DNA from 2 places in the Rouxiella sp. S1S-2 genome. Region 2 is predicted to be linked to the other one. Evidence: predicted binding sites of a transcription regulator. Region 2 holds the regulator's gene; the other holds the start of a gene.
What was found. Region 2 encodes CRP, which controls carbon source genes, mostly activating them, when cyclic AMP is high. Its sites were predicted from a motif close to ATGTGANNNNNNTCACAT; they were not measured.

Region 1: deoC (deoxyribose-phosphate aldolase) is a predicted target of CRP. The motif match lies at 1,741-1,758, and genes of this name have one in related genera.

The regions. Positions count from the first base shown of each region.
Region 1 covers NZ_WFKL01000001.1:4,847,557-4,850,980, reverse strand. The annotation lists gene GA565_RS22175 (patatin family protein) at 1-735, shown strand, start outside; gene GA565_RS22170 (TatD family hydrolase) at 735-1,517, shown strand; gene deoC (deoxyribose-phosphate aldolase) at 1,973-2,752, shown strand; gene deoA (thymidine phosphorylase) at 2,840-3,424, shown strand, end outside.
Region 2 covers NZ_WFKL01000001.1:581,316-584,739, forward strand. The annotation lists gene GA565_RS02645 (YccS/YhfK family putative transporter) at 1-1,573, opposite strand, end outside; gene crp (cAMP-activated global transcriptional regulator CRP) at 1,637-2,269, opposite strand; gene GA565_RS02655 (OsmC family protein) at 2,617-3,027, shown strand; gene GA565_RS02660 (phosphoribulokinase) at 3,116-3,424, opposite strand, start outside.

The sequences.
Region 1 (3,424 bases), 4.3 Mb from region 2:
GGTGTCAGCTATCAGGATGGTGGTATCAGCGATGCTATTCCGGTGGAAGAAGCCTATCGACGCGGAGCCGATACTATCGTGGTGATCCGCACTGTGCCCTCGGCGATGTTTTATACCCCGCAGTGGATGAAGCGCATGGAACAGTGGCTTAGTGAAAGTAGCCTGCAACAGTTGGTTCACATGGTGCAGCATCATGAAAAAAGCTATTACCGCATTCAGCAATTTATAGAAAATCCGCCGGGCGACCTGCGTATTTTCGAAATATTCCCGCCCAAGCCGCTCGCCAGTCACGCCCTCGGCAGTCGTTTACCGGCTTTGAATCAGGACTATCACCTGGGGCGTCGCTGTGCGCGTTACTTTCTGTCTATTGTTTCTCATTGGTTGCTGCCGCGTGAAAACGATCGGCCACTGCCGATTATTACCCCGCGCGTTACCAGAAGGCCAAAACCCGTGGTGCCGCCGGTTATTTCTCCAGAAATTGAGCTTCCGCTTAGCGCCGCCGCAAATCAGGCTGATTTAATTGAAGCGGGAACCCTCGTGCTTGAGCCTCTGCCGGTTGATATTTTACCGGTAGAAAAGGTGTCGACAGAGAGAGCGCCAGTTGAAAGCATCGGCGCAAGTAAAATATTAACGGATCAGGTAGCGCTGACCGATTCTCGTCGAGACAGCGGCTTTCTCCCGGCGGCAAATGCCTTTGAGCTGCCGAAAATTGAGGGTGAAGGAGACAAGCTGTGATGCGTGCATTTATTGATACCCACTGCCATTTTGATTTTCCGCCGTTTACGGGCCATGAAGCCGAGAGCCTGCGTCTGGCGGCTGAGGCCGGGGTTAATCAACTCATTTTGCCCGCTGTGGAGGCCGGTCGGTTTAATCACGTTTTACAGCTTGCCGAGACCCATCCGCCGATTTTTGCCGCCCTGGGTCTGCATCCGATTTGCATTGCCACCCACAGCGAAGCCTGTCTTGACCAGCTTGCTGAGAGCCTGGCACAGCGGCATCCGAAGCTGGTCGCTATCGGAGAAACGGGGCTGGACTTATATATGGAGACGCCGATGTTTGATAAACAGCAGCGGCTGCTTCGGGAACAGTTCAAACTGGCCAGGCAACATAACCTGCCGATGATCCTGCATTCACGCCGGTCGCACGATCCGCTTGCGGCTATGCTGCGTAAGGCGTCGTTGCCTGCTACAGGCGTCGTTCACGGTTTTGCTGGCAGTCTTTCTCAGGCACAGGCCTTCGTGCGGCTCGGATTCGCTATTGGCGTAGGCGGTACTATCACCTACGAACGTGCGCAGAAAACCCGTCAGGTGATGGCCCAACTCCCGCTTTCTTCACTGCTGTTGGAAACCGATGCCCCTGACATGCCGCTGCAGGGTTTTCAGGGGCAACCTAACAGACCTGAACGCGCCGCTCGCGTTTTTGAGGTCCTCTGCGAACTGCGTTCTGAACCTGCCGAGCAACTTGCTCAGGCACTTCTGGAAAATACACGACGCGTTTTCAATATTCCTCATGCCTAAATGCCACCATTTGTTATTTAAATAACATTAATCTCAGTGTCTTTGCCCTTTTAATAAATCAATTCCAATACTCAAGGTGTGAAATTAATCGTAAATGTTATTTAAATAACATTTACGATTGGGGTAGAATCTATGGCATGGAGAGTGTTGTCTGAATCATCGTTTGTCATGATTCAGGTATACACTTTTACTCAGTGCCCAAGTCTGAGCTTATAGCCCTTAAGTGTGATTCACCTCTCATTTTTCAGAGTAACGTTGCAATCGATTTTCATTTTGTGTGAAATACTGCACATCCTAAGTGACGAAAACCTGTTCAAATGTACTAAACAGGTAGCGATTGTGTTCGTCTGCTCGCCAAGGTGCAGGACGATTTATCGCGCAGTGACGCATAAACGTCCTCGACTGTATGCTCGGTTCTGAAGGCGTTTCAGGATTGAAAATTGTTGGAGAGTGTTATGACCGATTTAACCGCAGCAGCGCAGCGCGCGCTGAGTCTGATGGATTTAACCACCCTGAATGAAGACGATACAGACGCAAAAGTGATCGCACTTTGTCATCAGGCCAAAAGTCCGGCGGGCAACACCGCAGCCGTGTGCATTTATCCACGTTTCATTCCCATTGCGCGTAAAACACTGCGCGAACAGGGTACGCCAGACATTCGTATCGCGACGGTGACCAACTTCCCGCACGGTAACGATGACATTGAGATTGCACTGGCTGAAACTCGCGCCGCCATCGCCTACGGTGCCGATGAAGTTGACGTCGTGTTTCCGTATCGGGCGCTGATGGCCGGTAATGAACAAGTGGGCTTTGAGCTGGTCAAACAGTGTGCGCAGGCCTGTCATGAGGCTAAAATTTTGCTGAAAGTTATCATCGAAACCGGTGAGCTGAAGCAGGATTCATTAATTCGTAAAGCGTCGGAAATCGCGATTAACGCCGGTGCTGACTTTATTAAAACCTCAACCGGTAAAGTACCGGAAAACGCCACCCTTCACAGCGCCGAGCTGATGATGCGCGTGATTAACGAGCTGAACGTGGGCCAGTCTGTTGGCTTCAAACCGGCGGGTGGTGTGAAAACAGCCGAAGACGCCGCGCAGTATCTGGCGCTAGCGGACGATATTCTGGGCCGTGAGTGGGCCGATGCGCGCCACTTCCGCTTTGGTGCATCCAGCCTGTTGGCAAGCCTGTTGACCACGTTGGGTCATCAGGGGCAAAAATCCGGCAGCGGCTACTAACTTCTCCCCTTGGGCGGCGCGGGTCGTCGCCTGTGGTTCAACGGTTTGTGTGGTGATTTCCTCTCTGTTTGCAAATTGGGGTGAGACGTGGCTTCTGTACAAAAAACCTTTCTGGCTCAAGAAATAATTCGAAAAAAGCGCGATGGGCAACCGCTGAGCGAAGAAGAAATTCGCTTCTTTATTAACGGCGTTCGCGACAGTAAAGTCTCTGAAGGTCAAATTGCTGCGCTGGCGATGACCATCTATTTCAATGACATGAATATGGATGAGCGCGTTGCGTTGACCATGGCGATGCGTGATTCAGGGACTGTTTTAAACTGGAAGCATCTAAGTCTCAATGGTCCGATGGTCGACAAGCACTCGACCGGCGGCGTAGGTGATGTGACCTCGCTGATGCTGGGGCCGATGGTTGCGGCTTGCGGAGGTTTTGTCCCGATGATCTCCGGTCGTGGACTGGGTCATACTGGCGGCACGCTCGACAAGCTCGAGAGCATTCCGGGATTTGATATTTTTCCCGACGATGACCGTTTTAGAAAGATAATTCAGAACGTGGGTGTCGCGATTATTGGCCAGACTAATTCACTGGCACCGGCGGACAAACGTTTTTATGCGACGCGTGACATCACCGCGACGGTAGATTCTATTCCTCTGATCACCGCCTCTATTCTGGCA
Region 2 (3,424 bases):
CCTCCAGCGCCTGATGCGCGTTAGTACGCAACAGGCCGCTCTGCCACTGTGGCCATAGCCAGATAGTGCCACCAAACGCCAGCGCACAGCCTATCAGCGTATCAAGCAGCCTCGGCAGCAGGAAGTTGGCGCCGTTTAATCCCAAAATTTGCAGGGTATAAACTGCCGTTACCGTCAGCCCAATCATCCCCAATCCGTAGTTTTTGCGCAGCACGGTGTATGAAATTAAGGTAATCATCAGCATGAAAAACAGCTGCAGATTTTGCGGGAGGGCAAGCTGCAGAAGCCCTGCGGCAATGATAAGCCCAATCAGCGTGCCTAACGCACGGTGCTGAATGCGCACGCGGGTGGCGTTATAGCCGTTTTGGCTGACCAGCAGGGTCGTCAGCAGGATCCAATAGGGTTTGGGTAAATTAAAAAATAGCCCCAGACTGCTGCCGATGGCCAGAATAACCCCCAAACGTCCCGCATTGCGCAGTGCGGCCGACTTGAATGACAAATAGCTTTTCAACGCCGCCCAGAACGGCAGGCGGGCCTGGGTTTGCATCAGGTCACGGCGATAAAGCGGGCGCTGGGTACGCAGCAGTCTCGCAATGCGACTGAAGTGGTAATAGCAAAACTGGCCGACCGGGTTGTCACGGTAGCGCGAAGATATTTTTTCCAGCGCCGCCAGCTCATTGGCCATAGTGAAGCGCTCGGAACGGCGGTGATAAAGAATGTCGTTGGCAATCACCCGCAGACGGGCAGCAATCACCTGAGCATTGCGGCGAATTACCGCCTCGGCATGACTCTCCTCCATCAGCTTTTGCACCTCGGTGGGCAGATGCAGACTCACCGTAATGTGCTCCTGAAGGTCTAGTGCTACCTGAAAACGTCTCAACAGCTTTTTATGATGCTGGTGGTCGTGCGTCGGCAGCATGTGCAACTGCTGATAAAGCAGAGCAATCAAGTCGATGACTTTTTGTTGCCTGTTCAGCAGCGGCGGTAGGGCGGTATCGGGATCGGTATGCTGGGTCAGTAGGCTGTATTTGGCTTCAAAATAGTCGGCGAGTTCGAGATACAGCTGGCTTAGGGTTTCGCGCATAGGCTGCTCTTCAGACAGGCGAAACCACAGCCAGTTAAATACGCCGTACCAGGCAGTCCCGACCACAAACAGCAGTGGCGCATGCCAAATCGGCACTACGCCCGCCATGCTGAGCGTAAAGATAGCGGCAACCAGCGCGCCCGGTAATAGACGCGCATGCAGCGGACTTATCGCCCCCGTCACGCCGATGACCAGCGTCAGGCCGAGCATGATAAGCGGCAGCGGCAGATGCCAGTTAACCAACATCAACTGTAGCAAAATACTGCTGACGGCGAACAGTGATCCACCGACCAACAGGCGTTTGAAAAAGCGTTTATGTGGGGTATCGAGACCTGAAATGTTGCAGCATGCGGGCACCAACGCGAACAGCAGACCCATTTTCAACTGGCCAAACAGCATAGCGAAGGCAATGGGCAGGCAGAGAACCAGCGTTTGTCTTAGCGCATAGTTAACTTCAGGGTGATAAAAAAGTCTTTGCCAAAGCGTCATTTTTGTGCAGATAGGCTAACAAAAACGGCGCAACAGTTATCTGCTGCGCCGTTTTTAAGACGATTAACGGGTGCCGTAAACGACAATCGTTTTACCGTGGGCTGAAATCAGACTTTGATCTTCAAGCATTTTAAGAATTCGACCCACAGTTTCGCGTGAACAGCCGACTATTTGACCGATTTCTTGACGGGTAATTTTGATCTGCATGCCATCGGGATGGGTCATGGCATCCGGCTGTTTAGCCAGATTCAGCAGAGTTTGTGCAATACGACCGGTCACGTCGAGGAAGGCAAGGTTGCCCACTTTCTCGGACGTTATCTGCAGTCGGCTTGCCATCTGTGCGGACAGGCGCATCAGAATGTCTGGATTAACCTGGATGAGCTGGCGAAATTTCTTGTAGGAAATTTCGGCCACTTCACAGGCAGTTTTGGCTCTAACCCATGCACTACGTTCCTGTCCTTCTTCGAAGAGTCCCAGCTCGCCGATGAAGTCACCTTGGTTAAGGTAGGAAAGTATCATTTCTTTGCCTTCTTCATCTTTAATCAGAACGGCAACCGAACCTTTCACGATGTAGTAAAGCGTTTCGGCTTTTTCACCTTGGTGAATCAGCGTACTTTTAGATGGATACTTATGTATATGACAATGAGACAGGAACCATTCGAGAGTAGGGTCTGTTTGTGGCTTGCCGAGAACCATTAGCTATTATCCTCTTATTATCGCTGCCCAAAATCACAGGGCTTTGAAATCCCTGTTCGGCGATTTTTTACTTCGCGCTCTTTTAGCATATGAACTGACCAGCAATGCTGCAAGCGGCAGGTGGAGTGATTTCAGCTGTAATTTGCCATTATCACCAAGGTTATCCTGTTAACACCTAAAAAACCTAGCCGCAACTTGTTGGAAAGTTTCTTTCGGCTTTGTTTGTAGCACAGGTTTGCGGACGTGTCTTGTGTTGTCTCGCTTCAGCATGATGCGGATCGAGTTCCATTGCCAGTTTCAGGGGTTAAGGGTAGTCTGTTTTAAAAATTATTACCGGAGAAAGGCAAATGCAAGCACGGGTAAAGTGGGTTGAAGGGTTAACGTTTCTCGGAGAATCTTCGTCTGGACATCAGGTCATTATGGACGGCAATGCGGGTGACAAATCCCCTAGCCCGATGGAAATGCTGCTCATGTCGGCAGGCGGTTGCAGTGCGATTGACGTAGTGTCGATTCTGCAAAAAGGCCGCAACGAGGTGTTGGGCTGCGAAGTGAAACTGACCTCCGAACGTCGTGAAGAGGCGCCGCGTCTGTTTACCCGCATCAACCTGCACTTTATCGTCACCGGCAAAGATTTGACCGATAAAGTGGTTGAACGTGCCGTGAGCCTGTCGGCCGAAAAATATTGCTCGGTTTCACTGATGCTCGGCAAAGCGGCCACCATCACTCACAGTTTTGAAGTGATTGATGCTCAAGAGTAATCAGCCCGGTTTGCTGTTTAGGCAATAGAAAGTGATAAAACGCCGCGCCGTGAAGGTTAGCGGCGTTTTTGCGAAGTATATCGACTGATTACTCGATCTTTTTGCCTTCCATCAGCCGCTGCACCAGTGGCCCCATAATAAGCTCCATCGCCAGGCCCATTTTTCCCCCCGGCACCACCAACGTATTGATGTGCGAAATAAACGATCCCTGCAGCATTGCCAGCAGATAGGGGAAGTCAATCTGGTCCAGACCTTGAAAATGAATAACCACAAAGCTCTCATCCAGCGAAGGAATGGCCTTGGCGGCAAACGGGTTAGAGGTATCGATGGTCGGTACGCGCTGGAAGTTAATATGGGTGCGTGAAAACTGCGGCGTAATGTAATTGATGTAGTCGTC